Regions from separate parts of the Rubrobacter sp. M3-4 genome, predicted to be linked through region 2. Evidence: riboswitches for the same ligand, from Rfam matches in the RefSeq annotation. Region 2 holds a riboswitch; the other holds the start of a gene.
The links. A riboswitch is a leader RNA that binds a small molecule or an ion and turns the genes downstream of it on or off. The one in region 2 is predicted to bind cobalamin.
Positions count from the first base shown of each region.

Region 1: another riboswitch for cobalamin. It lies ahead of AC6EKW_RS09695 (ribonucleoside-diphosphate reductase subunit alpha); the one in region 2 lies ahead of AC6EKW_RS06345 (ABC transporter substrate-binding protein).

Region 1 is NZ_JCBAJP010000007.1:92,089-107,063, reverse strand. It holds gene rplR (50S ribosomal protein L18) at 1-174, shown strand, start outside; gene rpsE (30S ribosomal protein S5) at 260-823, shown strand; gene rpmD (50S ribosomal protein L30) at 820-1,005, shown strand; gene rplO (50S ribosomal protein L15) at 1,006-1,467, shown strand; gene secY (preprotein translocase subunit SecY) at 1,471-2,751, shown strand; gene AC6EKW_RS09765 (adenylate kinase) at 2,748-3,383, shown strand; gene map (type I methionyl aminopeptidase) at 3,380-4,159, shown strand; gene infA (translation initiation factor IF-1) at 4,259-4,480, shown strand; gene rpmJ (50S ribosomal protein L36) at 4,502-4,615, shown strand; gene rpsM (30S ribosomal protein S13) at 4,617-4,985, shown strand; gene rpsK (30S ribosomal protein S11) at 4,986-5,390, shown strand; gene rpsD (30S ribosomal protein S4) at 5,417-6,019, shown strand; gene AC6EKW_RS09730 (DNA-directed RNA polymerase subunit alpha) at 6,065-7,009, shown strand; gene rplQ (50S ribosomal protein L17) at 6,996-7,367, shown strand; gene AC6EKW_RS09720 (ATP-binding cassette domain-containing protein) at 7,446-8,234, shown strand; gene AC6EKW_RS09715 (energy-coupling factor ABC transporter ATP-binding protein) at 8,231-9,034, shown strand; gene AC6EKW_RS09710 (energy-coupling factor transporter transmembrane component T family protein) at 9,036-9,824, shown strand; gene truA (tRNA pseudouridine(38-40) synthase TruA) at 9,821-10,585, shown strand; gene AC6EKW_RS09700 (O-methyltransferase) at 10,575-11,240, shown strand; cobalamin riboswitch at 11,314-11,515, shown strand; gene AC6EKW_RS09695 (ribonucleoside-diphosphate reductase subunit alpha) at 11,676-14,471, shown strand; gene AC6EKW_RS09690 (ribonucleotide-diphosphate reductase subunit beta) at 14,494-14,975, shown strand, end outside.
Region 2 is NZ_JCBAJP010000004.1:166,329-181,303, reverse strand. It holds gene AC6EKW_RS06370 (EAL domain-containing protein) at 1-1,066, shown strand, start outside; gene AC6EKW_RS06365 (phosphotransferase family protein) at 1,063-2,115, opposite strand; gene AC6EKW_RS06360 (2-phosphosulfolactate phosphatase) at 2,118-2,918, opposite strand; gene AC6EKW_RS06355 (ABC transporter ATP-binding protein) at 2,928-4,184, opposite strand; gene AC6EKW_RS06350 (FecCD family ABC transporter permease) at 4,168-5,154, opposite strand; gene AC6EKW_RS06345 (ABC transporter substrate-binding protein) at 5,162-6,139, opposite strand; cobalamin riboswitch at 6,263-6,454, opposite strand; gene AC6EKW_RS06340 (PadR family transcriptional regulator) at 6,555-7,076, shown strand; gene AC6EKW_RS06335 (class I SAM-dependent methyltransferase) at 7,073-7,687, shown strand; gene AC6EKW_RS06330 (GntR family transcriptional regulator) at 7,712-8,389, opposite strand; gene AC6EKW_RS06325 (fumarylacetoacetate hydrolase family protein) at 8,494-9,387, shown strand; gene AC6EKW_RS06320 (ferredoxin) at 9,366-9,572, shown strand; gene AC6EKW_RS06315 (type 1 glutamine amidotransferase) at 9,569-10,264, shown strand; gene AC6EKW_RS06310 (glutamine synthetase family protein) at 10,261-11,613, shown strand; gene AC6EKW_RS06305 (cytochrome P450) at 11,624-12,859, shown strand; gene AC6EKW_RS06300 (VOC family protein) at 12,856-13,785, shown strand; gene AC6EKW_RS06295 (acetoacetate decarboxylase family protein) at 13,782-14,579, shown strand; gene AC6EKW_RS06290 (aldehyde dehydrogenase) at 14,582-14,975, shown strand, end outside.

The sequences.
Region 1 (14,975 bases), on a different contig from region 2:
GTCGGCGAGGCCGAGAGCCGCGTGGAGGCTTCGCGCAAGGTCGGGGAGCTGGTGGCCAGGCGCGCGGTGGAGGCCGGCATAGAGAGGGTCGTCTTCGACCGCGGGGGGAACAAGTACCACGGCCGGGTGGCGGCGCTCGCGGAGGGTGCCCGCTCCGGCGGACTGAAGTTCTGATGACGAGGAGGTTGTGACCTTGGGACGACCGAGAGGAGAGAGGAGCCGGGGGCAGGGCCCTTCCGGCACCAGCCGCGGCGGCGGTATGGACGGCCGCGGCGGCGCTCGTGGCGGTGGTCGCACCACCAGGGAGCGCAGCGACGGCCGTCCCACGCCCCGCGAGCGGCAGCGTGAGGGTGGCTCGGAGCTGCAGGACAGGCTCGTCGAGATCCGGCGGGTCGCCAAGGTCGTCAAGGGCGGGCGGCGCTTCAACTTCAGCGCGCTCGTCGTGGTCGGCGACGGTAACGGGCGCGTGGGCGTCGGACTCGGCAAGGCCAACACGGTCCCGGAGGCTATAGCCAAGGGTCAGGAGAGGGCCAAGCGCGACATGTTCGACGTACCGATGCGCAACACGACGATACCGCACGAGGTGATAGGCGAGTTCGAGAGCTCGGCGGTGCTTCTGAAGCCGGCCTCTGAGGGTACAGGGGTCATCGCGGGCGGTCCCGTGCGGGCGGTGCTCGAGCTCGCCGGCATAAAGGACGTGCTCACCAAGTCGCTCGGCTCCACGACGGCCGTGAACCTGGCCCGGGCTACCGAGCAGGGGTTGCGTTCTCTGCGCACGAAGGCCGCCATAGAGGAGATACGGGGGGTGAAGATAAGGCTATGAGCCCTCTGAAGGTAACCCAGACGAAGAGCGCGATAGGGGCCATCGAGCGGCACAAGCGGACGCTGCGGGCGCTCGGTCTGAAGCACGTGCGGGATTCCCGGGTGCACCGGGATACGCCCCAGATCCGCGGCATGATCCGCAAGGTCTCTCATCTGGTCCGCGTCGAGGAGGTGGACGGCTAAGTGAAGCTGAACGAACTCTCCCCAGCCCCCGGCTCCAAGCGGGCGCGCAAGAGAGTCGGCCGCGGCGAGGGGAGCGGTCACGGCAAGACCTCCGGCAGGGGGCACAAGGGGGCGGGCGCCCGTTCGGGGGCTGCCATCCCGGCCGGCTACGAGGGCGGTCAGATGCCCCTGCAGCGCCGGCTGCCGCGGCTGAGGGGGATGGCGCGCGGGAGGCACACCCCGGCACACCCCACGGTGTACGCGGTGGTGAACGTCGGGCAACTGGAGCGTTTCTCCGGTGATACCATAGACGTGGAGGATCTCAGGGCCGCCGGGCTGGTGGCGAAGAAGGACATGCCGGTCAAGATCCTCGGCGAAGGGGAGATCGAGAGGGCGGTGACCGTACGGGCCCACGCCTTCTCCGGATCCGCGAGGGAGAAGATAGAGGCGGCCGGCGGGAGAGCCGAAACACTGGAGAGATAGGAGATGCTCGAAGCCTTAGCGAACGCCTGGCGCATCCCCGAGCTTCGCCGGAAGCTCCTTTTCACCGGGTTGATGCTGGCGCTGTACCGGCTCGGGTCGTACATACCCGCGCCCGGTGTCAACCCTCAGGTCATCGCCTCCGGTGGGCTCGGAGGGGGTGGCAACGCGATAACCAACCTGTTCGGCATATTCACCGGGGGTGCATTCAACACGCTCTCCATCTTCGCCCTCGGGATCATGCCCTACATCACGGCGGCGATCGTGATGCAGCTTCTCACGGTCGCCGTCCCGCGCCTGCAGGCGCTCGCTAAGGAGGGAGAGGTCGGCCAGCAGAAGATAACCCAGTACACCCGTTATTTCACGCTGGCGCTCGCTCTCATCCAGTCGGCCGCGTTCGCGCTTCTGTTCCTGCCGAGCCAGTTCGGCTCCTCCTTCGCGCCGGACGCGCTGCACAAGCTTTTGATCATCGTGAGCATGACCACCGGGGTGATGCTCATCATGTGGATGGGCGAGCTGATAACCCAGCATGGGCTGGGCAACGGGATCTCGCTCATCATCACGGCCGCGATCCTCTCGCGGGCGCCGCTCGGGTTTCAGGCGCTGCGGGAGAACGCGAGCGCTATCACCTGGGTGGTGCTGGCGGTGATAGCGGTTTTGATCGTGGCGGCGATCGTCTTCGTCAACGAGGGGCAGCGTCGGATCCCCATAACCTACGCCAAGCGTCAGGTGGGGCGGAGGATCAGCCAGGGTGGCACGACCTACCTGCCTCTGAAGGTGAACATGGCCGGGGTCATCCCGATCCTCTTCGCCTCCTCGCTCTTGCTGGTGCCGATAACGATCGCACAGTTCGCCGGGGGCAACCCGAACACCACGCTCGGTCGTCTGGCTCAGTTCTTCGCTCCGGGCAGCGGCCCCTATCTGGCGCTGTACGCCGTCCTGGTCGTACTGTTCACCTATTTCTACACGGCGGTGCAGTTCAACCCGGTAGAGCACGCGGACAACCTGAAGAAGACCGGTGGATACATCCCCGGGATACGGCCGGGGGAGCCCACGGCCCGCTACCTGAACAACGTCCTGACGCGCATCACGCTCTTCGGGGCGATCTTCCTGGCGGCGATAGCCGTGCTGCCGTACATCATAACGGGGGCGCTCAACCTGCCCAACACGATCTACATCGGGGGCACCTCCATCCTGATCGTGGTGGGCGTCTCTCTGGACACGGTCAGGCAACTCGAGGGGCAGCTCATGATGCGTAACTACGAGAGCTTCCTGAGGAAGCGATGAGGGTGATCCTGATCGGGCCTCAAGGGGCCGGGAAGGGCACCCAGGCCAGAAGGATCTCGGAGAAGACCGGGGCGCGCGTGATCTCGACGGGGGACATGGTCCGCGCCGAGATAAAAGCGGGGACGGAGCTGGGCCGGAAGGTCAAGGAGTACAACGACCGCGGGGAGCTGGTGCCGGACGAGATCATAGTAGAGATGGCCAAACCTCATCTCGGGGCGCCGGAGGGTTGGGTGCTGGACGGATTCCCGCGCACCGAGGCGCAGGCCCGGGCTCTGGAAGAGGTGCTCGCCGAGCTCGGCGTTGGCATAGACCGGGTGATCGCGCTCGAAGCCCCCGACGGGGTGCTGGTCGATCGCCTCTCGGGGAGGCGGCAGAGCCAGGCCACGGGGAGGATGTACCACGTCGAGTACGACCCGCCGCCCCAGGACAGCGACGAGGACCCGGGGCCCTTCGTGCAGCGCGACGACGACACGGAGGAGGCCATCCGCCGCAGGCTCGAGCTCTACCACGAGCAGACCGAGCCCTTGAAGCGGTACTACGCCCAGCAGGGGCTCCTCGCGGAGGTGGACGCCACGCGGAGCATACCGGAGGTGACCGAGCAGGTGATGAAGGCGATCCGGGAGAACGGATGATCGTACGCAAGAGCAGAGCGGAGCTGGAAGCGATGCGTGAGGGTGGCGTCATAACCGCCGCGTGCATCAGGATGCTGCGCGAGCACGCGCGGCCCGGGGTGACGACGAAGGAGCTCGACGGCCTCGCCGAGGAGTTCATCCGCTCGCGTGGCGGCACCCCCGAGTTCAAGGGGTACCAGGGGTTTCCGGCTTCGATCTGCACCTCGCCGAACGACATGATCGTGCACGGCATCCCCGGACGCTACAGGTTGAAGGAGGGGGACATAATCTCGCTCGACGTCGGGGTCCGCTACGAGGGTTTCGTCACCGACAGCGCGACCACGGTGGCCGTCGGTGAGATCTCCCCCGAGGCACAGGGGCTGCTCGACGTCACGCAGGAGTGCCTCGAGGCGGCCACCCGGGAGGTCAGGCCCGGCAACCATCTGGGGGACATCGGGCACGCGATACAGGAGCTCGCGGAGGGGCGCGGCTACGGGGTGGTGCGGGACCTCGTCTCGCACGGCGTCGGGCGCGAGATGCACGAAGACCCGCAGATCCCCAACTACGGCAAGAGGGGGAGCGGCCCGCGGCTTCTGCCGGGGATGACCTTCGCCATAGAGCCCATGATCACCCTGGGCAGCTACGAGATAAAGATCGACGAGCGCGACGGGTGGTCCATCTACACCGCCGACGGGTCGCTCGCCGCCCACTACGAGCACACCATCGCCGTCACCGACGATGGACCCTGGATCCTCACCCTCGAAGAGGGAGTCGATAGCCGCAGGAAGAGCGCGTAGCGGTGTCGGGTGTAACGATGGGGCTTTACGTGGTAACATATCCGATTAGTTTCTGTCACCTCGTAACGACCCCGAGAGCACGGAAAGCGAAGGAGGTCCTTGGCTAAGGAAGGCGTCATAGAGGTTGAGGGTACGGTAACGGAGGCGTTGCCAAACACCCAGTTCAGGGTGGAGCTCGACAACGGGCACGAAGTTCTGGCCCACATCTCCGGCAAGATGCGGATGAACTACATCCGGATACTGCCCGGGGACAGGGTCAAGGTGGAGCTCAGCCCGTACGACCTTAACCGGGGACGGATAACCTACAGATTCAGGAGCTGATGGCAAGGAGCCTGGAGGACGATGAAGGTAAGAGCGAGTGTGAAACCGATATGCGAGCGGTGCAAGGTAATAAGACGCCGCGGGGTGGTGCGCGTGATCTGTTCCAACCCGCGACACAAGCAGAGGCAGGGCTAGCATGGCGCGGATAGCCGGGGTAGACCTGCCGAGGGAGAAGAGGGTCGAGATCGGCCTGACCTACATCTACGGCATCGGCCGCTCGACGGCGAAGAAGATCTGCGCCGAGACCGGGGTCGATCCCGACACCAAGGTGCGCGATCTGGCCGAGGGCGAGATCAGCGCGATCCGCAGCTACATAGACCAGAACCTGCGGGTCGAGGGTGATCTCAGGCGCGAGGTGAACCAGAACATAAGGCGTCTGATAGACATCGGCTGCTACCGCGGCATCAGGCACCGCAGGGGGTTGCCGGTGCGCGGGCAGCGCACCCGGACCAACGCGCGTTCGCGCAAGGGACCGAGGCCGGCGATAGGCGGGAGGAAGAAGTAGATGGGCAGGCAGCGCCAGCGCACGCGCGGGGGACGTTCGCGCCGCAAGGTCCGCCGGAACATATCCACCGCCGTGGTGCACATAAAGAGCTCTTTCAACAACACGATCATCAGCGTCACCGACCCGGAGGGCAACGTCATCGCCTGGGAGTCGGCGGGCTCTCTGGGCTTCAAGGGTAGCCGCAAGAGCACCCCCTACGCCGCGCAGATGACCGCCGAGAGCGCGGCGAACAAAGCGATGGAGCAGGGTGTGCGCCGGGTGGACATCCAGGTCAAGGGCCACGGAGCGGGCCGGGACATGGCTACCAGGACGTTCCAGGCTCTCGGGATCGAGGTTCTCTCGATAAAGGATGTCACCGGGCAGCCGCACAACGGCTGCCGGCCGCCCAAGAGGCGCAGAGGCTAGAGCGAGCAGGAGGGTACTGAGAAGCAGTGGCGCGTTATACGGGACCGAGAGGCAGGCGCGACCGCCGGGCCGGCGTGATGATCTCCTCGATGCAGAAGAACCCGCTGGAGAGGAAGCCCTACCCGCCGGGGGAGCACGGTCGGGGCCGCCAGCGGCAGACGGAGTACGGCATCCGGCTGATGGAGAAGCAGAAGGCCCGCTGGTACTACGGCGTCTCGGAGAAGCAGTTCAGGCGGGCTTACGAGAAGGCGAGCCGTGCTCAGGGCGTCACGGGTGAGAACCTGCTGCGCCTGATGGAGCTGAGGATGGACAACGTGGTCTACAGGATGGGCTTCGCCACCAGCAGGCCTCAGGCGCGGCAGCTCGTGGTGCACGGGCACTTCCTGCTCAACGGCCGCAAGCACAACATACCCTCGGCGGTTCTCAAGCCGGGCGACGTGATCACGGTGCGCGACAAGAGCCGCAGGATCGAGCCGATCCAGAATGCCGTGGAGCAGGTGGTGGCGGTGCCGGCGTGGCTCGAGGCCGACCACGACAATTTCACCGGCCGGGTGCTCCACGAGCCGAATCGGGACGAGATCGATGCACCGGTGGAGGAGCAGCTGATCGTCGAGTACTACAGCCGGTAACGGTACCGGAAGAGACTTTTTCTGGCAGGTGATGGTGATTTGACGATGTTGGACGTAGCACCGCCCCGTTTCAGGGTGGAAGAGGAGGAAGAGCGGCGGGCGATCTTCGTCGCCGAACCGCTGCCCCGGGGGCTCGGGCATACTCTGGGCAACTCGCTGCGGCGGGTGATGCTCAGCGGTCTGCCGGGGGCCGCGGTGACCAAGGTGCGCATCGAGGGCGTCTCGCACGAGTTCTCGACGATCCCCGGGGTCAGGGAGGATGTGGTCGACCTCATCCTCAACATCAAGGAGCTCAAGTTCAAGCTCGAGCGTGACGAGCCGGTGGAGCTGGAGGTCAACAAGAGCGGTCCCGCCGAAGTCACCGCCGGGGACATCGAGCTCAAGGCGGATGTCGAGGTGGTGGACCCCGAGACGCACATCGCCACCGTCTCCGAAGGCGGCAGGCTGGAGATGCGCCTGACGGTGGAGCGTGGGGTCGGCTACGTGCGGGCCGAGCAGAACAAGAGCGACGCGGACCCGATCGGGGTGATCGCGGTCGACTCTCTGTTCTCGCCGGTGCAGAAGGTCAGCTACTCGGTGAGCGAGACGCGCGCCGGGGCGCGGACCGACCTGGATTCGCTGAGGATGGAGGTGGAGACCGACGGCAGGATCTCCCCGCGCGATGCCCTGCAGAGCGCGGCGCGCCAGCTCATCGACATGCTCGGGCTCTTCACCGACGGCTACGAGGGCTCGCGCGCCCCGGAGAACCGCTGGAGCGGCGGCCGTCAGGTGATAACGGACGAGCGCCCGATAGAGGAGCTGGAGCTCACCGTGCGCTCCTACAACTGCCTCAAGCGTGAGGGCGTGGACACCATCGGCCAGCTGGCGACGATGACCGAGGAGGAGCTGATGAACATCCGCAACCTCGGGATGAAGAGCGTCGAGGAGATCCGGTCCAAGCTCGCGGAGTACGGTTATCAGCTGGAGAGCGAGAACTATGAGACACGCTAAGAGGGGACGCAAGCTGGGGCGCGACGCCGCCCACCGCCGGGCGATGCTGGGAACGATGGCCGGGCAGCTCATAACCCACGGCAGGATCAGGACGACCGAGCCGAGGGCGAAGGAGCTGCGTGGGGTGGTGGATCGTCTGATCACCACGGCCAAGCGCGACGACCTGCACGCCCGCAGGCAGGCGGTGCGCGTCCTGAAGGACAAGAGGGTCGTGCGCAAGCTCTTCGAGGATGTGGCCCCGGAGCTCGACGATCGCAGCTCGGGCTACACCCGCATCCTCAAGCTGGGTCCGCGTCCGGGCGACGGCGCCGAGCAGGTCTATCTGGAGCTGGTGAACTACCGGCCCACGGAGGGATAGACGCCGGAGGGGTTCTCCGCAGAGAGTCTTCCCGGTGGGGCCCGCCGCGGCGGGCCCCCGGTCGTCTCTTTCTCCGGGGTGTCGTGCCGCTACCCGGGGTCTTCGCGTGCGGCCGTCTCGGGGCTCGACTTTTCGGTATACGAGGGCGAGTACGTCGGGGTGGCCGGTCCGAACGGGGGCGGAAAATCCACGCTCGTCAAACTCTTGAACGGGCTGCTCGTGGCGTGTGAGGGCGAGGTGAGGGTGGCGGGATTCGACCCCGCCGCCGAACCGCACGAGGTGCGTCGCAGGGTCTCGGTGGTCTTCCAGAACCCGGAGAGCAACATCATCGCGCCCTCCGTCGAGGACGACGTGGCCTTCGGGCTCGAGAACCTGGGCGTGGAGCGGGGGGAGATGCGCCGGCGGGTCGTCGCAGCGCTCTCTTCCGTCGGCCTTGCGGGCTACGAGCGCCGCGAGCCGCACACGCTCTCCGGGGGCGAGAAGCAGCGCGTCGCGCTCGCGGGGGCGCTGGCGATGGAGACGGAGGTGCTCGCGCTCGACGAGCCGACCTCGATGCTGGACCCGGCCGGCAGGAGGGAAGTCCTGGAGGTGATCCGGGCGCTGAAACGCAGGCGCACCATAGTTCATGTCTCGCACGATCTCTCCGATCTTCTGGTGGCCGACCGTATCCTGATGGTGCGCGACGGTCGTCTCCTCGCCGACCTGCCTCCCTCGCGGCTCCTCGCCGACGGGCGGCTCCTCGAGGAGGCGGGCCTGGTTCTGCCCGTCGCCGCGAGGCTCGCCGCCGGGCTCGGCCTCGGGGTCTGCACCGGTCCGGAGGAGCTCGCGCGGGCCGTATTGAAGCGGCTGGGGGTACAGGCCCGGTGAGGCTCGAGCTGGAGGATATCTGGTACTCCTATCCGGGGGGACGTACGGTTCTTAAGGGGATCTCGCTCGCCGTCGCGGAGGGGGAGGTGCTCGGGATCGTGGGTCCCACGGGTTCGGGGAAGAGCACGCTCGCCCGGCAGATGAACCTGTTGCTCGAGCCGGAGCGCGGACGGGTCCTCATAGACGGAGAGGACGCCGGGCGGATGGACCGCAGGGAGCTTCGGCGCAGGATTGGGCTCTCCTTCCAGTTCCCCGAAGCGGCGCTCTTCGCCCCGACCGTGAGGGAGGACGTCGCCTTCGCCCCGAGGCAGCTCGGGCTGCCGGAAGAGGAGGTGACGGAGAGGACGGAGCGGGCGCTCGCGGCGCTGGACGCCTCCCACCTCGCGGAACGTTCGATCTACGCGCTCTCCGGCGGCGAGAAGCGGAGGGTGGCCATAGCCGGTGTTCTGGCCATGGAACCCGAGGTGCTCGTGCTCGACGAACCGACGGCGGGCCTCGATCCCGCGAGCAGGCAGGCCCTGATCTCGTTGATCGGCGATCTCGCGGGGGAGGGTAGGTCGGTGGTTCTCATCTCGCACGACGTCGACGAGGTGGCAGAGGTGTCCGATCGTGTCTGCCTGCTCGATGATGGGGTGGTGCGCGCGTTCGGGACGCCTGCGGAGGTCTTCTACGCAAATCCGGATTTCGCCCCGGCGACCGTACGAACCGTGCTGCACCTGCTGGAGAGCTTCCCGCACCTCGGCCGACCGGTGCGTTTCGGCGAGACGCTCTCGGTCCTCGGGGATCTTCTGGAGGGGTAGCGTGGTACGGAGGGGCTTCGGCAGGTTCTACCCGGCGTCATCCCCGCTGCATGCGCTCGACCCGCGCACGAAGCTGCTCGGGACGGTGCTGGTCGTGGCGGGGCTCTTCCTCGTCGGAAGCCTGGCGGGGCTCGCGCTCTTCGCCGCGGCGGTGGGCATCCTGTTCGTGGCGAGCCGGGTTCCGCCGCGGGCTTTTCTGGGGGCGCTCTGGCCGGTGTCTTACATCGTCCTCCTGACTTTCGTCTTTCAGGCCCTCTTCTACCATCGGGGGGTGATCGTGTTCTCCTCCGGCCCGGTCGAAGTTCACGCCGGGGGGCTCCGGATGGGCTTCTTCCTCGCCTCCCGGATAGTGCTGCTCGTGCTGGCCGCCGGCCTTCTCACCGCGACCACCAGCCCTCTCGCGCTCGCCGACGGGCTCGAGATCCTCCTCTCGCCGCTGCGCCGGGTGCGCTTCCCGGTCCACGAGCTGACGATGATGGTGACGATAGCGCTGCGCTTCATCCCGACGCTGCAGGAGGAGGCGGAGAGGATACGCGAGGCCCAGGCCGCACGAGGGGCCGTCTTCGACGAGGGCGGCCTGCTCGGGCGCGCGAGGAGCTTCGTCCCTATCCTGGTGCCCCTCACGGTCGGGGCGTTCCGGCAGGCCGACGAGCTCGCCGAGGCGATGGAGAGCCGGGGCTACCGCGGCGGTGCGGGCCGCACCCGCTACCGCGAGCTGCATTTCGGCGGGCAGGACGCGCTGGCGCTCATCTTCGCCGCGCTGCTCTTCCTCGCGGGGGTGGCGCTGTGAGGTTCGCCGGGCTCGTCGAGTACGACGGGACGGACTTCTCCGGCTGGGCCCGCCAGCCGGGTCGGAGGACGGTCGAGGAGACGCTCTCCCGGGCGCTCTCCACCATTTTGCGCCAGCCGGTGAGGCTCACCGCCGCGGGGCGCACCGACGCCGGCGTACACGCACGGGGGCAGGTCGTCTCCTTCGACGCCGAGACCGGCCTCTCCCCATCCCTCATCGCCTACAAGACCAGCGCCGTACTGCCGGAGGACGTCGCCCTGCGCCGCTGCGTACGCGTCCCCGAGGGGTTCGACGCCCGGCGGGACGCCGTGAGCCGCAGCTACGAGTACAGGATAGTGAACTCCTCGACCCGCTCGCCGCTCGAGCGCCGCTACGCCGTCCACGTGCCGGCTGTCCTCGACCGGGGTTTGCTCGCGGAGGCCGCCTCGCTCGTTCGCGGCACCCACGACTTCAGGGCCTTCACACCGGCGAAGACCTACCACGTCCGCTTCGAGCGGCTAATCAGCGAATCCCGCTGGGAGGAGAGGGGGGGCGTCCTTACCTACAGGATCACGGCCGACGCCTTCATGTACAACATGGTCCGCTCGCTGGTGGGCACGATGCTCGAGGTGGCGCGCGGCAGGAGGAGCCTGAGGGATTTCGGTCGCCTGCTCGAGGGTGCAGAGCGCTCCGAGGCCGGCCCGACGGCGCCGGCGAGGGGCCTCACCCTCGTCGGGGTGGAGTATGATGAAGATCCATGGGAGAGAAGCGATGATGGATGAAGCGGTGCTGGAGGCGTTGGACGCTTATGTGGAGCGCCTTTTCGCGCCGCAGGACGAAGCCCTCGAGTTCGCCATCTCCGCCTCGCGTCGCGCCGGGCTCCCGGACATACAGGTCTCCCCGGCCGAGGGACGGCTGCTGCAGCTTCTGGCGCGGATGGTCGGGGCGCGGCGCATCCTCGAGATAGGGACCCTCGGCGGCTACAGCGCCATCCATCTCGCCCGCGCCCTGCCCGACGGAGGTACCATGATCTCTCTGGAGGCGAGCGCGCACCACGCGGAGGTGGCGCGCGCCAACATCGAGTACGCCGGGCTCTCCGAAAAAGTCGAGGTCCGCACCGGCGACGCCCGCGAGCTCATCGAACAGATGATCACAGGCGGCGAGGAGCCCTTCGACGTCATCTTCATAGACGCAGACAAGAGAGGCTACCCGGAATACCTCGACCTCTCCCTCACGCTCTCCCACCCCGGCACCCTCATCCTCGCCGACAACACCTTCCGGGGCGGCACGGTGGTCCAGCCCACGGACGAAACCTCCCGTGCCCTGCACGAGTTCAACTTGGCCCTCGCCCGTGATCTCCACCTCGAGGCCATCCTCATCCCCGTGGTACGGGAGAGGGTGGATGGCCTCTCCATCGCCAGGGTGAAGAACATCTGAGCCCGTTTTCAGTTTAGAAAGGGCTTTTGCAGGACTTTTCCAAAACGACGTTGACACTGAAACGGCCCGGCAGCATAATGAGAGCGGCGCCGGTCGCCGGGCCCTTGAGGTCTGGCGTGAAGAGGGAATCCGGTGAGAATCCGGAGCTGCCCCGCAGCGGTGAGCGGGAACGAAAGCCGCAAGGGAGGCACTGGTCCCTGATTTTCGGGGGGTGGGAAGCCGCGGCGAGTAGGTGGCCCGCGAGCCCGAAGACCTGCCGGCGCTGCCGCCTTTTGGGGCGGGTGGTGGTCTGGCCTTCGAGGGAGGGGTCGGCCGCGCGAGAGGGTTGATGTCGTGCCGGGGTGGCAGGCCGTCCCGGTTTCTCACATCTTCCTTGCGGCCGCCTATTTTCCCGAAGGCCGCGTGAGGAAGGACGGACGAAGGGGGAGCGTTTTGATGACGGGGGAGATGCAGGTCAGGAAGCGGGATGGCCGGATCGTTGCTTTCGACGCGGGCAGGATAGCACGTGCCGTCGAAGGAGCGTTCCGCGCGGAGCGGGGGCTTGGCAGGGACGACGCACTCGACGAGGACCTGCGCGAGGAGATCGAGCGCACGACGACGGCGGTGGTCTCGCGCCTGCCGCGGGACGGCGGGCCGGTCGAGGTCGAGGCTATACAGGATCTCGTCGAGGAGCAGCTCATGCGCGACGGGAACTACCGGGTGGCCCGCCGCTACATCGTCTACCGCGAGGAGCGTAAGAAGGCGCGGATGCTGCGCGGCGAGGAGGGTGAGGCCCGGGGCGGTCCCTCCATCAGGGTACGCTACGCGGACGGCAGGGAGAGCGCGGTGGAGACCTGGCGCATCCGGCGCAGGATCGAGGAGGCCTGCCGGGATCTTCCGGACGTGGATCCGCAGCGGGTTTTGGACGAGACGCTCGCTTCGCTCTACGACGGGATAACGCCGGGGCAGCTGCAGCAGGCGATGGTGCTCGCCGCGCGCTCGTTCATAGAGGTCGAGCCCGCATACAGCACGGTCGCCGCTCGTCTTTTGCTCGGGATCATCTACCGGGAGGCGTGGGGCGGGATGCCGCGACCGGAGGAATTCGAGGAGGTCTATCGTGCCCGCTTCGCGGAGTATCTGCGGCGGGGTGTCGAGGCCGAGAGGCTTGATCCAAAGCTGCTCGACTTCGACCTGGAGAAGGTCTCCGCCGCGCTCGAGCCCGCCCGTGACGACAGCTTCACCTACCTGGGGCTTCAGACCATCTACGACCGGTACCTCATCCAGGCCGACGAGCAGCGCATAGAGTGCCCGCAGTACTTCTGGATGCGGGTCGCGATGGGGCTTGCGCTGCGCGAGGAGGAGCGCGAAGAGCGGGCCATAGAGTTCTACCAGATGCTCTCCACCTTCCGGGTCGTCTCCGCCACGCCCACCCTCTTCAACTCCGGGACTACGCACCCGCAGCTCTCCAGCTGCTACCTCACCACCGTCTCCGACGATCTCGAGGGCATCTTCAAGGCCATCTCCGACAACGCCAAGCTCAGCAAGTGGGCCGGCGGGCTCGGCAACGACTGGAGCCGCATCCGGGCTACGGGTTCTCTCATCAAGGGGACGGGCGGCAAGAGCCAGGGGGTCATCCCGTTCCTCAAGATCGTCAACGACACCGCCGTGGCGGTGAACCAGGGCGGCAAGCGCAAGGGTGCGGCCTGCGCCTACCTGGAGACCTGGCACCTCGACATAGAGGACTTCCTCGAGCTCAGGAAGAACACCGGGGACGAGCGGCGCCGCACTCACGATATGAACACCGCCAACTGGGTGCCGGACCTCTTCATCAAGCGGGTCATCGAGGGTGGGGAGTGGACCCTCTTCTCCCCGAACGAGGTTCCGGATCTGCACGAGCTCTACGGCCGGGCGTTCGAGGAGCGCTACCTGGAGTACGAGCGGATGGCGGAGGAGGGGAAGCTCCGGCAGTACAAGAAGGTCGAGGCCGCATCCCTGTGGAAGAAGATGCTCTCGATGCTCTTCGAGACCGGGCACCCCTGGATCACGTTCAAGGATCCCTCCAACATCCGCTCGCCGCAGGATCACGCCGGCGTGGTGCACAGCTCCAACCTCTGCACCGAGATACTGCTGAACACCTCCGACGAGGAGACCGCCGTCTGCAACCTGGCCTCGGTCAACCTGGCGGCCCACACCGACGCCTACGGCCTCGACGAGGAGCGGCTCGCCGAGACCGTGAGGGTCGCCGTGAGGATGCTGGACAACGTCATCGACATAAACTTCTACCCCACGCCCGAGGCGCGGCGGGCCAACCTCAGGCACCGTCCGGTGGGGCTGGGGATCATGGGCTTTCAGGACGCGCTCTTCGAGCAGCGCATCAGCTACGCGAGCGAAGAGGCCATCCGCTTCGCCGACTACTCGATGGAGTTCATCTCCTACCACGCCATCCTCGCCTCCACCGAGCTCGCCGCCGAGCGGGGCACCTACGAGAGCTACGAGGGCTCTAAGTGGAGCCGGGGGCTGCTGCCCATAGACACGATAGACCTGCTCGAGGAGGAGCGCGGGATGCCGGTCCTGATGGATCGGCAGAAGACGCTCGACTGGGAGCCGGTGAGAAGGGCCGTCGCCGAGCACGGGATGAGGAACAGCAACGTGATGGCCATAGCCCCGACCGCGACCATCTCGAACATCTCCGGCGTCTCGCAGTCCATCGAGCCCACCTACTCGAACCTCTACGTCAAGAGCAACCTCTCGGGGGACTTCACCATCGTCAACGAGCACCTGGTGCGTGATCTCAAGAAGCGCGGGCTCTGGGACGAGGAGATGCTCGAGGACCTCAAGTACTTCGACGGCTCGGTGCAGGAGATAGAGCGCATCCCCGAAGACCTCAAGAAACTCTACCTCACCGCCTTCGAGATAGACTCCGGCTGGCTCATAGACTGCGCGAGCCGCCGCCAGAAGTGGCTGGACATGGGGCAGTCGCTGAACCTCTACCTCGCCCGCCCGAGCGGCCGGGAGCTCTCCGAGATGTACCTCAACGCCTGGCGCAAGGGGCTCAAGACCACCTACTACCTGCGCAGCCGCGGGGCCACGGGCGTCGAGAAGGCGAGCATGGACATCAACAAGCGGGGCATCCAGCCGCGCTGGATGAAGAGCGTCTCGGCCTCCAGCCGGGTGAAGGTCGAGGAGGACGAGCCCGTCGTGAGGGGGGCGACCTGCTCCCCGGACGACGTCGAGTGCGAGGCCTGCCAGTAGGTAGAAGAGAGGAGGGAGATTCATGTCCCAGTGCTGTGGTGGAGGGGGCGAGAAGCCCTATGACCTCAGCAAGAGGATAAACGTCGAGGACAAGCGGCTTTTGAACTGCAAGGCCGTGGACGTCAACCAGCTGTGGCCGCTCAAGTACGAGTGGGCCTGGGAGCATTACCTCAACGGGTGTGCGAACAACTGGATGCCTTCCGAGGTGCCGATGCAGAAGGACATCTCGCTCTGGCACTCCCCTGACGGGCTCACCGACGCCGAGCGGCTCGTGATCATGCGCAACCTCGGGTTCTTCTCGACCGGAGAGTCGCTCGTCGGCAACAACATCGTGCTCGCCATCTTCGAGCACATCACCAACCCCGAGGCGCGTCAGTACCTCCTGCGGCAGGCCTACGAGGAGGCCGTCCACACCCACGCCTTCCACTACATCGTCGAGTCTCTGGGCCTCGACGGGCGCGAGGTCTTCAACATGTACCACGAGGTCGACTCGATCCGGGGCAA
Region 2 (14,975 bases):
CGCGGTGCTCCTGGAGAGCGTAGAGGACGAAGAGCAGGCGGTGCATGTCGCCGAGAGGATCACCCGGGGATTGCGCGAGCCGTTCACCATCGCCGGGCGCGAGGTCTTCGTCGGGAGCAGCATCGGCATCGCCCTGAGCTCCTCCCGATCCGATGCACCCTCCGACCTGCTGCGGGAGGCGGACACGGCGATGTATCACGCGAAAGACAAGGGGCAAGACTACACGATCTTCGACCCGGAGATGAACCGTCAGGCCCTCGAGTTCCTGCAGCTGTGCGAGGAGATCAAACACGCCATCGAGCGGGACGAGCTACGGTTGCTCTACCAGCCGCTGATCGACCTGAGGACCGGCCGGATCCGGGGTATCGAGGCGTTGTTGCGCTGGGACCATCCTAAGCGTGGCACCCTGCTGCCCGAGGAGTTCCTCCCGGCGGCCGAGGAGACGGGGATGATCCTGGAGATCGACCGTCGGGTGCTCGAAGAGGCCTGCGCGCAGGCCGGGGAGTGGCAGAAGGCGCAGGCCGGAGATTTCCTCCCGAGCGTCTACGTGAACGTCTCGAGCATGCAGCTCAGGGTGGGCAGCTTCGCCGGGTACCTGGAAGACCTGCTGGAGCGCAACGAGCTGGCGGCGGGCGGGCTGGTGCTGGAGATCACGGAGAAGGTGCTGGTCGAAGACTCATCCGAGGTAGTCGACCTGCTCGGGAGGATCAAATCCCTGGGCGTGGGGCTGGCGCTGGACGACTTCGGCACGGGATACTCCTCGCTCTCCTACCTGCGACGCTTCCCCATAGACACGGTCAAGGTGGACCGGGTGTTCGTCGAGGGGCTGGAGTGGAACCCGGAGGATGCGATCCTGGTCTCCGGGATCGTCGGGCTGGCCCGGGCCCTCGGCAAGCAGCTCGTCGCCGAGGGCATAGAGACCCCCCGCCAGCTCGGGCAGTTGCGCCAGATGGGATGCGAGCTGGGGCAGGGGAACCACATCTCCGAGCCACTCTCGGCGGAGGCCGCCTCGGCCCTCCTCATGCACGGACTGGTGAGCCCTACCTCCGACCCGGCGCAGGACTAGGAGGAACGCGAGAGCGAATAGGCGTAGAGGATGAGGTTCTTCACCCGATCGCCGAAGGTTGCGAACCGCTCGTCCTTCGTCTGGCCGCGGACCCAGCGGACGTAGATCTGCTGCAGGATGACCGCGAGCTTGAAGTAGCCGAAGACCCGGTACCAGTGCATCCGGGAGAGGTCGCGCCCGCTCTTCTCGGCGTAACGCTGCATGAACTCTTCGCGGGTCATGAAGCCGGGCGCGTCGGTCACGGTGGGGAGCACGCGTTTGATCTCGGGCGGATCGTCCTTCTCGACGTAGTAGGAGAGGGAGACGGCGAGGTCGAAGAGTGGGTCCCCCACCGTGGCCATCTCCCAGTCGAGCACGGCGCGGACTTCGGTGGGGTCTTCGGGGTCCAGGATAAGGTTGTTGAGCTTGTAGTCGTTGTGGATGATCGTCGGCGGGGGACTCTCGGGGATGTCGGAGGCGAGCCAGCGGGTCAGGGGCCCGACCTCGGGTATCTCCCCGGTCTTCGCCCGCTCGTAGCGGGAGATCCAACCCCCCACCTGCCGCTCGAGGAAGCCCTCCGGGTGCCCCAGGTCCCCGAGCCCCGCCGCCTGGTAGTCGACGGCGTGCAGCCCGACCAGCGTGTCGCAGAGCGTCTCGGAGATGCCCCGGCAGAGCTCCGGCGTGGGCTCCATCCCTTCCGGGAAGGAGTCGTCTATGACGATGCCGCGCCTGCGCTCCATGACGTAGAAGGGCGCGCCGATGACGGATCGGTCCTCACAGTAGAAGTAGGGCTTCGGGGCAAGCGGGTAGACGGGGTTGAGGCGCGTGAGCAGCCTCGACTCGCGCTCCATGTCGTGCGCCTTCGGGGGGACGGGGCCGAGCGGCGGCCGCCTGAGCACGCCCTCCCAGGAGCCTATCCTGAGAAGATACGTCAGGTTCGAGGCCCCGGAGGGGAACTGCTCGACCTCGAGGCTGCCCTCCGGCAGCCCCTCGATGTGCCGCCGCAGATACTCCTCGACGGCCTTCCTGTCGAAATCCTCGCCCTCGCGCACCTTTATGGTTTCAGCCAATTTCAGACCCCCTGCTCGTCCTCAGCCGCCCGGGAACCTCCACCCGTCTCCTCGACCCTGCGCAGCGTGCCGTCCCTCACCTCGAGGACGGCCTCGCTCGCCCCGACGTCCGCCGCGAAGCGCAGCGTCTCGATCCGGTCGTGCTCGACGAACCACCGGCCGGCGCGCGAGCGGGCGAGCACCGCCACCGGGTCTTCGAGCCTGCCGGCCCAGTCCCGTGCCAGGATCGCGGCGTCGTTGAGGCTCCATTCCTCCACGTCGAGCCGCGAGACTATCGCCGAGGCCCCGAGGAAGTCTTCGAGGTCGAACCGCCCCCCGGATCCGGCGCACACCAGGTACACCGCCTCCGCCCCCGAGGATTCGAGGTAGCGCGCCGTGGCGGGTGCGTTGCGCAGGCAGGAGACGAGGACGACGTCCGCGGCGGCGACCTCGGAGATAGCCCTCGTCCCGTTGGTCGTGAGGAAGACGACGTCCCTGCCGGCGACCTTCTCCGGCGGGTACTCCTCGGGCAGCGGGCCGAAGTCGTACCCCTCGACCCGCTCGGCGCCCTGCTCCCCGCCGCGCAGAGCCTCCGGTCCCACCCGGGCGTAGACCTCCTCGCCCTCCTGCAGGCTCCCGACCGGGAAGACGCGCCGGGCACCGTTCTCGAGGATGGTGAGCAGCGTGGTCGTCGCCATGAAGACGTCTATGACGACCGCCACCCTCCCCGGCAGACGCTCGGGTACGATCTCCTTGCGGCTCATCAGCACGCCGAGCCGCCTCAAGGGACGCCCCTCGCTCTCTGCTTCGAACTCACCACCCAAGACATTCTACTAGCCCTCCCCCCGGCCACCCCGCGCGCCGATCCCGCCGCGCAGCTCCCGGACGAAGTCCTCCGGTCCCGCCTCGAACGCGCCGGCCTCGAGCAGATCAGCTGGCGCGGCGTCCCCGCCTCCGTGATGGTCCACCACGGCGACCGGGATCCCTTCCTCCAGCGCCTCGAACGCCGCCCCGAGCACGACTCGGCCGCCCGGAGGGGAACCGCAGACGGCCACGAGCCTCGCGGAGCGTGCGGCCTCCGCGTTGCGCCGCAGCACCTCGCCGGGGATGGGGGCGAAGGGCTCCGCCTCGACGATCTCCGCCCCGAGGGCGCGGGCGACGGCGTGGTCGAGGTCTCCAGGAGGGAGCACGCCGGCGGAGAACCCCACCCCCTCTTCGCTGAGCCGGCGCATCAGAAGAGATCCGGACCCGCCGCCGCAGATCACGTGCACCTCCGGTATCCCGCCCCCGGTGACCCGCCCGGAAGCGGTACTCTGCACGATGAGATCCCCCGTCGCCGGGGAGACCAAGACCTCCGCCTGCGCCCCGAAGACCTCCCGGATCACCTCGGGGCGCAGCGCGGCGCTCGGGACACCGGCGGCGAAGACCTCACCGCCGCGCATGACGACGACCCTCGAGGCGTGCCGGGCGGCGAGGTTGAGATCGTGGGCGACGAGGACCACGGTCGCCCCGGCGCGGCCCAGGCGCTCCACGACCCGCATGAAGGCGAGCTGGTGCCGGACGTCGAGGTGGTTTGTCGGCTCGTCGAGCAGCAGCACCTCGGGCTCCTGGGCGAGCGCCCGGGCGAGGGCGACGAGCTGACGCTCCCCGCCCGAGAGCTCGGTCATCCTCCGGTGCGCGAGATCCCACACCCCGACGTCCTCCATCGCCCGCCCGACCGCCCCTGGCGCGCCGGGGTCCGAGGGGAAGAGCCATCCCTCGTAGGGGGCGCGCCCCATCTCGACCACCTCGCGCACCGTGTAGTCGAAGGCCGGCGCCCCCTCCTGCGGTACGACCGCGACCCGGCGGGCGAAGAGCTTCGCATCCCAATCCCCGACCTCCCTGCCGTCGAGCAGCACCACCCCCTCCCGCGGCCGCAGGGCCCGGGCGAGCGTCCGGATCAGGGTACTCTTGCCGCTGCCGTTCGGCCCGACCACGGCGAGCATCTCCCCCTCTCCCACTTCCAGGCTCACCCCCGAGAGCGCCTCGTGCGCGCCGTAGGCGACGCGCACGCCCCGCACCTCGAAGACGATCTCACCAGAGCCGGCCACGCCTGCGGCTCCTGGAGAGCAGATACACGAAGAAAGGCGCCCCGCACAGGGCGGTTATGATCCCGACCGGGATCTCGATCGCGGGGATCGCGGTGCGCGCCGCGTCGTCGGCGGCGACGAGGAAAGCCGCCCCCCACAGCCCCGAGACCGGCAACAGCAGGGCGTGACGCGGGCCGGCCAGTATCCTGCCGACGTGCGGCACGATGAGCCCGATGAAGCCGATCACGCCGCTGACCGCGACCGCCGCCGAGGCGCCGAGCGCGGCGAACCCTATCGCGAGCAGCTTCACCCGCTCGACCCCGACTCCGAGGTAGGTGGCCTGCTCCTCCCCGAGCGAGAGGATGTCGAGCCTGCGCGAGAGGGCCAGGAGCCCAGCCGAAGAGACGACGAGGTACGGCAGCGCGTCCACCACCCTCCGCCAGTCGGCAGGCGCCAGAGACCCCAGCAACCAGAACAGCACCGAGGAGATCCTCTGGTCGGCGAAGGTCAGGATGACGAACGAGTAGACCGCGGCGGCGAAGGCCCCGACCGCGAGCCCGACGAGCAGCAGATCGGCGATGGGAAACCGCCCGCCGCGCCGCGAGAGCCCGACCACGGCGAACGCCGCCGCGAGCCCCCCGCAGAAGGCGGCGGGCGGGACCGCGGAGAGCCCGGCCGCCCCGAAGGAGGCCCCGGAGGCTATCGCGAGCACCGCCCCGAGCGCGGCCCCCGGCGAGACCCCCACCACGTACGGGTCGGCCATGGGGTTGCGGAAGAGTCCCTGCATCGCGGCCCCGCTCACCCCGAGCGCCCCCCCGACAAGCATCCCGAGGGCTATGCGGGGCAGACGGATCTGCAGGACTATCGCCCGCGAGACTTCGTCCCCGCCCCCGAGGAGCGTCCGCACGACCTCGCCGGGGGAGAGCCAGGCCGGTCCCACGCCGAGCGAGAGCACCGCCACCAACACCAGCGCGGCGGCGGAGGCCCCCACCCAGAGGCTATCTCTTGCTGTGGACTTTGAAGGCACCGGGGTGTATCGCCTCCGCGATCTGCTTCACCCCCTCGACTATCCTCGGCCCCGGACGGGTCGTGAGGTTGTCGTTTATGACCTCGACGTGCCCCTCACGCACGGCCTTGAGCGCCTCGAAACCGGGACGGCTCGCGACCTTCTTGGGCGTATCGCCGGAGGAGCTGCCGATCAGGTAGTAGTCCGGGTTCTGCTTCACGAGCTCCTCGAGCGAGTACTGCGGGTAGGGGCTCTTCGCCCCGGCGGCGACGTTCTTCCCGCCGGCGAGCTTTATCTCGTCGTCTATGAAGCTGCCCGGACCGGCCGTCTGGAGCGGCTTGGGGTAGACCTCGTAGAAGACCGTGGGATGAGACAGCCCCCTGACCTCCTTCCTCACCTGCGAGAGCTCGCGGCGCATGTGCCGCTGGACCTCGCGGGCCTTCTTCTCGTCCCCGACGACCTTCCCGACCGTCCCGATCGAAGCTATCGCCCCCCGTACGCTCTCCGGGTTGATCACGACGACCTTCGCCCCGGTCTTCTTCTCCAGGTCGGCCGCCTGCTGCCTAGTCGTCGCAAACGACATGAAGAGCACGTCGGTCTTGAGCGAGGCGACCTTCTCGGCGTTGACCCCTTTGTAGTCCCCGATCTTCGTGATGTGCTCGACCTGCGGCGGGTAGTCGTCGGCGGTGGTCACCCCCACGACCCTCTTCCCCGCCCCGATCGCGAAGAGCGTCTCGGTGATGCTCGGGGCCATCGAGGCGATACGCTCGGGCTTCTTCTCTATCGTGACCTTCCTCCCGAGCGAGTCGGTCACCGTGACCGGGTACCCCGAAGCACCACCGCGGGCCTGCGTGGCGCCCCCGGAAGAACCCCCTCCAGAAACCCCGCCCGCCCCGCACCCGGCGAGCGCGAACACCACCACGGCGAACGCCACCACGACGCGCAGGACGGAAACCATCCTAACGAACATGCCAGAGAATCACCTCCCCACCTCGAAACGAACTCGGAAATCCAGCCCGAGAGAAAAGCCCTCTAGGGCCCGGCGGGAAGCGACCAGAAGATCACCACGCCCGAACTCCTTCCTCGAAGAGCCTGCGACCTCAGGCGCCTGGCAGGTCTCCTGGCTCGCGGCTCCAAAGCGCCTCCCCCGCAGCCTTCCCAGGCCCCGGAAAGGACCCAGTGACCGGGCAGAGCCCCCAGGCGGAGTGTCGCATCGCCGCTCACAGTGGCGGGACCGCGCCGGATTCTCACCGGCTTCCCTCGCACCAGACGCACCCTCTTCCGAAAAGCATAACCGAAACCACCCCACCGCGCACGTCCCTTGACCGGTCCAATCCAATAGGTTACATTAACCTAGGTTAGATTAATCCATAAAGGAGTGAGCGGTGTACACGGATATCCTGATCCTTAGCAGCGTGATCGAACGACCGCTGCACGGGTACGAGATAAAGCGGGGGGTGGGCCGGGTGCTGGGGCGGGAGTTCGCGCTCAACAACAACCAGCTCTACCCGGCGTTGCGGCGGCTGGAGGAGATGGGGGCGGTGGAGAAGGAGGTCGTGCGTCAGGAGGGCAGGCCGGACAGGCACGTCTACCGGGCGACGGGGCTGGGGCGGGAGGTTCTGGGCGAGATGCTCCGGGAGTTTCCGCCCGAGCTGGCGCGAAACGACGCGGAGTTCATGGTGAGGGTGGCGCTCTTCGAGCTTCTGGAGTCCGAAGAGAGGAGGAGCATCCTGCGGGCGAGGCGGGAGTTTCTCGAGGAGCATCTGGAGCGCTCCGTCGAGATGGATCCGCGCGTCGGGGACGGGCGCAGTCCTTACGCGGCGAAGGTGATCTCGTTCCACCGCAGCACCATCGAGCACGAGCTGGCCTGGATCTCGGAGCTGGAGAGGGAGGTGGAGGGCGCGTGAGAGACCGGGACGTCGGGCGCTTCGACCGGTGGGCGCCGACCTACGAAAAGAGCGGGCTGCAGGCCAGCTTCTTCGAGCCGGTACACGAGGCGACCCTGCGGCTCGCCTCCCGTATGGCGCCGCGGCCACACCGCGTGCTCGACGTGGGCTGCGGAACGGGGGCCCTGCTGCGCCGGGCGGCGGGGCGCTTCCCCGACGCCGGGCTCGTCGGGGTGGACGCCGCGGCCGGCATGATCGAGGCGGCCAGGGAGGGTGGGACACCGGCGAACCTCGTCTGCGCTCCGGTCGAGCACCTGCCGTTCGATGATGGAGAGTTCGACCTCGTCCTCAGCACCGTCTCGTTCCACCACTGGGAGGACCAGCAGAAAGGGCTCCAGGAGATCGGAAGGGTCCTGGCGCCGGGAGGCTCTCTCGTCCTGGTGGACATCTTTGCCGCTTCCTGGCTGCGGGTGATGCTCCTCCCGATGAAGCTGCATGGTAAGTTCCGTACGCCCGCTGTGGCCTCTCGCATGCTCCGCTCGGCCGGCCTTACTCCCGGCCGCCGGGATACGGTCCTCAAAGGTCCCCTCGGCCTCCCCGTGGTCTCGGCGGTTCCGGCGGGCAAGCCGTAGCGTCCAGGCCGCGCCGCTGCCCGCTCACCCCTTCTGCCACTCGTACTTCCAGTGGCCTATTGCCCGCTCTATGTGCTCGAGCATGAGCCTCTCGGCGTCCTCCGCACGCCCCTCGGCGACGGCCGAGGCTATCTGGCGGTGCTCCGCGACGTCCTCGTCCTTCCAGTCAGAGGTGAGCATCCGCCGCGAGAGGAGCCTGCGCCCCACCTCCACGATCCAGAGCGAACCCAAGACCCTCACCAGCTCCTCGTTGCCCGTCGCCCGCGCGAGATGCATGTGGAACTGACGGCTCGCATCGTGCGCCTCCACCCCGTCGTCGGCGGCCGCCTCCTGCTCTATAGCCCCGTACAGGAGGTCTATGTCCCTGCCGTTCCTGCGACCGGCCGCGAGCCGTGCTATCCCCGGCTCGAGCAGCGTCCTCACCTCCAGCCGCCGCAAAACCGCCTCGAGCCCGAGATCCGCCACCCGATATCCCCGGTTCGGCTGAAACTCCACCAGCCCCTCGTCCGCCAGCCTCCTCAACGCCTCCCTCACCGGCGTCCGCGAGATGCCGAACCTCTCCGCCAGCTCGACCTGACCCAGCCTCGTCCCCGGCTCGGCCTCCCCCCCGAGCACGTACTCCCTGATCCGCTCGTACGCCCGGTCCGCGACCGAAGACGCGTCTATGGGCCCTCCACCCGCAGCGCTCCTTACGTTCGACATGCATGCGATCTTAAATTGTGTGGATATTTTATTCAAGCTGAAAACTCCATTGACAATCTCCCTCTTTTTGGATACATTATCCACGATTTAGGAAGGAGGAAGGTTTGGATCTTTCGCGGGGACCGAGGGTGAGGGTTCTGGTCGAGGGCGGGCCCGTCTGGGGTCTTTTGGAGCCTGGAGGTGTGATCGCGCTGGAGGACGGCGGCAGGATCTCCGAGGAGGAGGCCGTCTATCTCGCGCCCGCCGAGCCCTCGAAGATAATCGCGCCGCACCTCACCTACCGCAGCCGGGTCGAGGAGTACGGGGCCAGGGTGCCGGATCATCCCTCGTACTTCCTCAAGCCCCCCAGCTCCCTCGGCGGGCACCGGGGTGTATTGAGGCGTCCGAAGGGGACGGGGTTTCTCAACTACGAGGGGGAGCTCGCGGTCGTCGTCGGGCGCAGGATGCACGGCGTCCCCGAAGAGGAGGCTCTCTCGTACGTGGCGGGGTACACCTGCGCCAACGACGTCAGCCTGCACGACTTCCGGCACGCCGACCGCGGCTCGATGCTGCGGGTCAAGGGGCAGGACGGATTCCTGCCGCTCGGGCCCGCGGTCGTTCCGGCCGGGGAGTTCGACCCGGAGGACTTCACGCTCAGGACGTACCTCAACGGCGAGGTCGTGCAGGAAGCCACCTCGGACGACATGATCTTCGGCGTCGCCTACCAGCTCGCCGACCTGTGCCGGCTCATCACGCTCGAGCCCGGGGACGTCGTCCTCACCGGCACCCCGGCCAACTCGCGCCCCATGCAGCCCGGGGACGTCGTCGAGGTCGAGATAGAGGGCATAGGGAGGCTCTCCAGCACGGTCGAGGAGTGGGACGTCGACCTCTCTCACGGCCCCGGCGAGCGGCCGCAGGTCTCCGCCCAGACGCTGCACGTCGCGCTCGCGGTCCCCGAGGAAGACGCCGAACGTATGGTGCGGGAAGGAGAGTGGGGATGGACGGGAAGCTCGAAGTAGAGGTGGATCTCGACCTGTGCCAGAGCTGCGGCGAGTGCGCCAGGATCGCGCCGGAGATCTTCACCCTCGGCGAGGACGACGTGCTGCGCTGGAGGCCGGAGGCGGAGATCTCGCTGGAAGAGAAGGCCCGCGAGGCCGAGGAGGCATGCCCCACCACCGCGATAAAGGTCGAGGTGGTGCGGTGAAGCCCGTTCTCATAAGGCAGCACGCCGAGAGGACCCCGCCGGCGCTCCTCGCCGGGTGGCTGCGCGAGAGGGGCATCCCCTTCGAGGTGAGCCGCTCCTGGCTCGACGGCGAGCCCCCCGACCCCCGGCGCCACCTCTTCGTCGCCTCGCTGGGCTCGCAGTACAGCCCGCGCGACGCAGAAGAACAACCCGCCGTGGCCGCAGAACTCGATCTCGTCCGCAGGTGCGTCGAGGAGGTACCGGTCCTCGGGCTGTGCTTCGGCGGTCAGGTGCTCGCGAGCGTCCTCGGCGGAGAGGTCGGTCCCCTGCCCGAGCCCGAGCTCGGCTGGTGCGAAGTAGAGACCAAAGACCCCGAGGAGATCCCGCCGGGGCCCTGGCTCGAGTGGCATTTCGAAGGCTTCGAGACCCCGCCCGGGGCAGAGGAGCTGGCGCGCACCAGACGCTCGGCGCAGGCCTTCAGGTTCGGGCCCCACCTCGGGGTCCAGTTCCACCCGGAGAGCACCGTCGACGTGGTCGCAGGATGGGCCCGCAAGGACCTCTCCTCCGGCAGGCTCTCCCGCTACGGGGTGGAAGATCCGCTCGCGCTGCTCGAAGCCCCGCCGGAGAAAGAACGCGCCGCCAAGGAAGCCGCCTTCAGGCTCTTCGACGCGTTCTTCGAGCGGGCGGTGAGAGAAAGGAGCCACAGAGCATGACACCTCAGGAGCAGAGGACGGAAGAGAAGGCCCCCGAGATACTCCTCGACGGGTCGGTCACCTCCGTGCGGGTGATCTACCCGGACCTGCACGGGGTGGCGCGGGGCAAGGACGTCCCGGTCGCGGAGTTCGGTCGGGCGACCGAGCACGGGCTCGCCTTCTGCTCGGCGGTCATGGGCACCGACCTGCGCCACGTACCGGTCGTGGGCGGCGAGGAGGGCTATCCGGACATGATCGCCTACCCCGACCTCTCGACGCTCACCCCACTGCCCTGGGAGCCCGGTGTGGCCTGCTGCATCGCCGACCTCGAGCCCGTGAGCCAGAACTCGCGGCGTCCGGCCGACCCGCGGGGGGCGCTGCGCCGGGCCGTGGCCGCCTTCGAGGAGATAGGGCTCTCCCCGGTGGTCGGGCCCGAGCTCGAGTTCTTCCTGTGCGTGCCCGACCCTCAGGCGAAGAACGGGGTGCGCCGCTACGTGGACAACCTGAGCATGGTCTACACCGCGGGCCCGCAGGCCGACCCGAGGGGCGTCGTCCGCCGGCTCGCCGAAGACCTCTCGAAGATGGGCCTCGGCGCCTTCGCCGCCAACCACGAGTTTATGAACTCGCAGTACGAGATCAACCTGCACCACGGCCCGGCGCTCGCCGCCGCGGACCGGGCCTTCCGGCTGAAGAGCGCCGTGAAGGACGTCGCCGCCTCCTGCGGGCTCGTCGCGACCTTCATGGGCAAGCCTTTCAACGACCAGGGTGGCTCGGGGTTCCACCTGCACCTCTCGGCCGAGCGGGAGGGCGAGAACGCCTTCGCGCAGGAGGACGACCCGGACGGGGTCTCCGGTTTGATGCGGAGCTTCGTCGCCGGCATCCTCGCCCACGCCTGCGGCGCGATGGCGTTTTTGAACCCAACGGTGAACGCCTACCGCAGGCTGGTGCCCGACTCGCTCGCCCCCACCCACGCCAACTGGGGCTGGGACAACCGCACCGCCTTCGTCCGCATCCCGGCCGAGCGCGGCAGAGCGACCCGGGTCGAGGTGAGGGTCGGGGACGGCAGCGCCAACCCCTACCTGGCGACCGCCGCGGTGCTCTTCTCGGGCCTCGACGGCGTGCGCAGGGGCCTCGAGCCCCCGCCGCCGGTCGGCGGCGACGCCTACCACGCCGCGGGACCGGAGGCCGGAGACCCCCTGCCGGAGACGCTGGAAGAAGCGCTCGAGGCGCTGGAGAGAGACGAGGTGCTGGTGGAGGGGCTCGGCGCGGAGATCGTCGAGACCTTCCTCGCGGTCAAGCGTTTCGAGGCCGAACGTCACCGCACCTGGGTCTCGGACTGGGAGATAGACGAGTACCTGCACCATCTCTAAGGAGGAGGAGATGACCGACGCCACCAGGACCGCAAGCCTGGAGGAGATAGACCTCTCCAACCCGGACGCCTTCGTCGAGCGGGTGCCCCACGAGTGGTTCGAGATCCTGCGCCGGGAGGACCCGGTGCACTTCAACCCCGAACCCGACGGCCCCGGCTTCTGGGCCGTGACCCGCTACTGGGACATCCGGGAGGTCCACCGCCGCTGGGACGTCTACTCCTCGGAGATAGGCGGCACCTCCCTCGAAGACCTCGAACCCGACCAGATCGAAGCCCGCAAGTCCATGATCGACCTCGACCCGCCCCGGCACAACGAGATCCGGGCGCTCATCAAGGGCAAGTTCACCCCGAAGTCGGTTCGGGGGTGGGAGGATCAGGTACGCCAGGTCGCCCGCGAGGTGATAGAGGGCGCGCTGCCGAAGGGCGAGTTCGACTTCGTGCGCGAGATCTCCTCGGAGATCCCGATGCGCGTCTTCGCGGACATCCTCGGGGTCCCGCAGGAGGAGCGGCGCTACATCATCGAGATCGGCGACCACCTCCTCGGCAACCAGGACCCGGAGTTCGCCCGGCCGCCGGAGAGGCCCGAGCACCGGCTGCTGCCGTTCTCGAGCCCGGCCGCGCTCGAGCTCTTCAGGATCGGACGCGCCCTCGCCGCCGAGCGCCGCAGGAACCCCAAGGACGACATCATCACCCAGATGGCCTTCGGCGGGCTCACCCCACGCGAGTACGACGTCAACTTCGTGCTTCTGGCCACCGCGGGCAACGAGACGACCCGCCACACGATAACCCACGGCCTGCTGGCCCTGATCGAGAACCCCGACCAGCTCGAGCGCCTCAGGCGCGACCCCTCGCTCTACCCCTCGGCGGCCGAGGAGATGCTGCGCTGGGCGACCCCGGTGCACCACTTCCGCAGGACCACGACCCGGGAGACCGAGCTCGCCGGGACGAAGATCCCCGCCGGGGCGAAGGTGACGACCTGGTTCACCTCCGGCAACCGCGACGAGGCCGTCTTCGAGAACCCGAACACCTTCGACGTCGGGCGAAACCCCAACCGGCACATGACCTTCGGCCCCGGGGGCGTCCACTTCTGCCTGGGGGCGCACCTGGCCCGGATGGAGGTCCGGGTGACCTTCGAGGAATTGATCCCGCGGCTGCGCTCGGTCGAGCTCGCCGGGAAGGTCGACCGGCTGCGCTCCAACTTCTTCAACGGCATAAAGCGCATGCCCGTCCGGGTGGAGGCCGCATGATCTCGCTGCGCCGCATAGCCCACGTCAGCCTCCTGACCCGGGACGCCGCCGAGGCCGCCTCGCGCTGGAGCGTGGAGTTCGGGCTCGCCGAGCGCGAGAGGAGCGCGGACAGGGTGCGCCTGGCCTGCGACGACGAGCCCTTCTCCGTCGAGCTCGTCTCCTCGGAGAAGGGCGGCCTCGGGCACGTCGCCTACGAACTCTCCCGCTCGTGCACCCTCGACGACGCCCGGCGCCACCTCGAGGAGTGCGGCGTCGGCTGGGAGGAGAAGGAAGGCGCGCTCGAGGTCGAAGACACCGAAGGCAACCGGGTGCGGCTCCTCGGATACCGGCGGGAGGACGAGAGGATGCGCTTCACCCCGCAGGCCCGGCCGCTCGCCAACCCCGCCCCCGGCCACCCACGCCGACTCGGGCACGTCAACTTCCTCACCGCGAACATCCGGGAGCAGCTCGAGTTCTACACGCGGGTGCTCGGGATGAAGGTGACCGACTGGCTCGGCGACGGCGGGGTCTGGCTGCACATAGGACGCGACCACCACGTGATGGCGCTCGTGGACAAGGGTTACTCCCACTTCCACCACCTCGCCTTCGACGTCGTCGACATCGGGCAGATGCGCGCCGCGCTCGACCACCTGGGCCGCCGCGGCAGGTGGGTCGCCTGGGGTCCCGTCCGGCACGGCATCGGGGGCAACATCGCCTCCTACGTGCGCATAGTCGAGGAGGAGTGCTTCGTCGAGCTCTACTGCGACATGGAGCAGCTCGAGGACGACCACGAGGTCCGCCGCTGGCCCGACGACCGCTTCTCGTCCAACACCTGGGGCCAGCTCCCACCCCGCTCGTACTTCCGCTTCGACGAGGCCGCGATAGCCTCCGAGCGCGAGAGCCTGGAGATGTTGGGATATCCGCTACCCGAGGAGGTCTCCACTTGAGCCTGAAAGGTTACTCGATCCCCCGCACCAGCACCGGCAGGGCGAGCCTCGTCCCCCACCCGCCCTGGCACTACGTCGGAGACCTCCTCGTCGTGGACTACTGGGCCGACCCCGACGCCGCCCGCTCGGTCCTCCCGGAGGGCCTCGATCCGCACCCCGACGCGGGCCGGTGCGCGGCGGTCTTCGCCGACTGGCAGTCGTGCTCCGGGGAGGGCGAGGAGCTTCTGGACCCGGTGCGCGCCCAGTACAGGGAGTTCTTCCTCGTCGTGAACGCCCTGCTCGACGGCGAGGAGGTCACCACCTGCCCCTTCATCTGGGTGGACCAGGACTTCGCGCTCGTGCGCGGTTGGATCCAGGGGTTCCCCAAGAAGCTCGGGTCGATCTGGATGACCCGCACCTTCGGTCTCGGGGTGGCCGCCGACCCGGGACTCGGGGAGGGCGCCCGTTACGGAGCGACCTGCTCGGCGCGGGGACGCATGATCTCACGCATGACCCTCACGGTGGAGGGCCCCTCGGAGGAGGGCCCGCGCCACAACGCGCCCCCCATCGTCAACGTCCGGCACTTCCCCCGCCTCGCCCGCGGCCGCCACGACGACCCGCAGGTGCACGAGCTGGTGAAGCTCCTGAGCCGGGACCGGGCCTCCTCTACGGCCGTCGAGGGCGAGGCCACGCTCGAGCTCTACCCGGCCGAGGGCGAGGAGCACCACATCCTCGCCCCGGTGAAGGTCGGGCGGGGATACCGGATGACGCTCGGCTACACCGTGGACGACCTCGAGACCGTCAAGGAGATCTAGCGATGTCCGTAGGAACACGCAAGAACACCGCGAAGGTGGCCGGGGTCGAGGTCTCGACCGACCACTACATCGGCGGCGAGAGGGTGGCGAGCCGGGAGCGCTTCGAGGTGATCTCGCCGATGAGTTGCGAGCCCATCGCCTACGTCTCCCGCGGCGGCGAGGAGGAGGCCGACCGGGCCGTACGCGCGGCGAAAGAGGCCTTCCCGCGGTGGGCTTCCCTGGGGCCCGAGGGGCGGGGCGCCTACATGAGGCGCCTCGCCGACCTCATAGACGAGAACGTCGAGTCCCTCGCGGCGGTCGAGTGCGAGGACATGGCGATGCTGTTGCGCTCGCTGCGGGCGCGGGTCATCCACCGCGGGGCGCGCAACTTCCGCGCCTACGCCGGGCTCGCCGCCT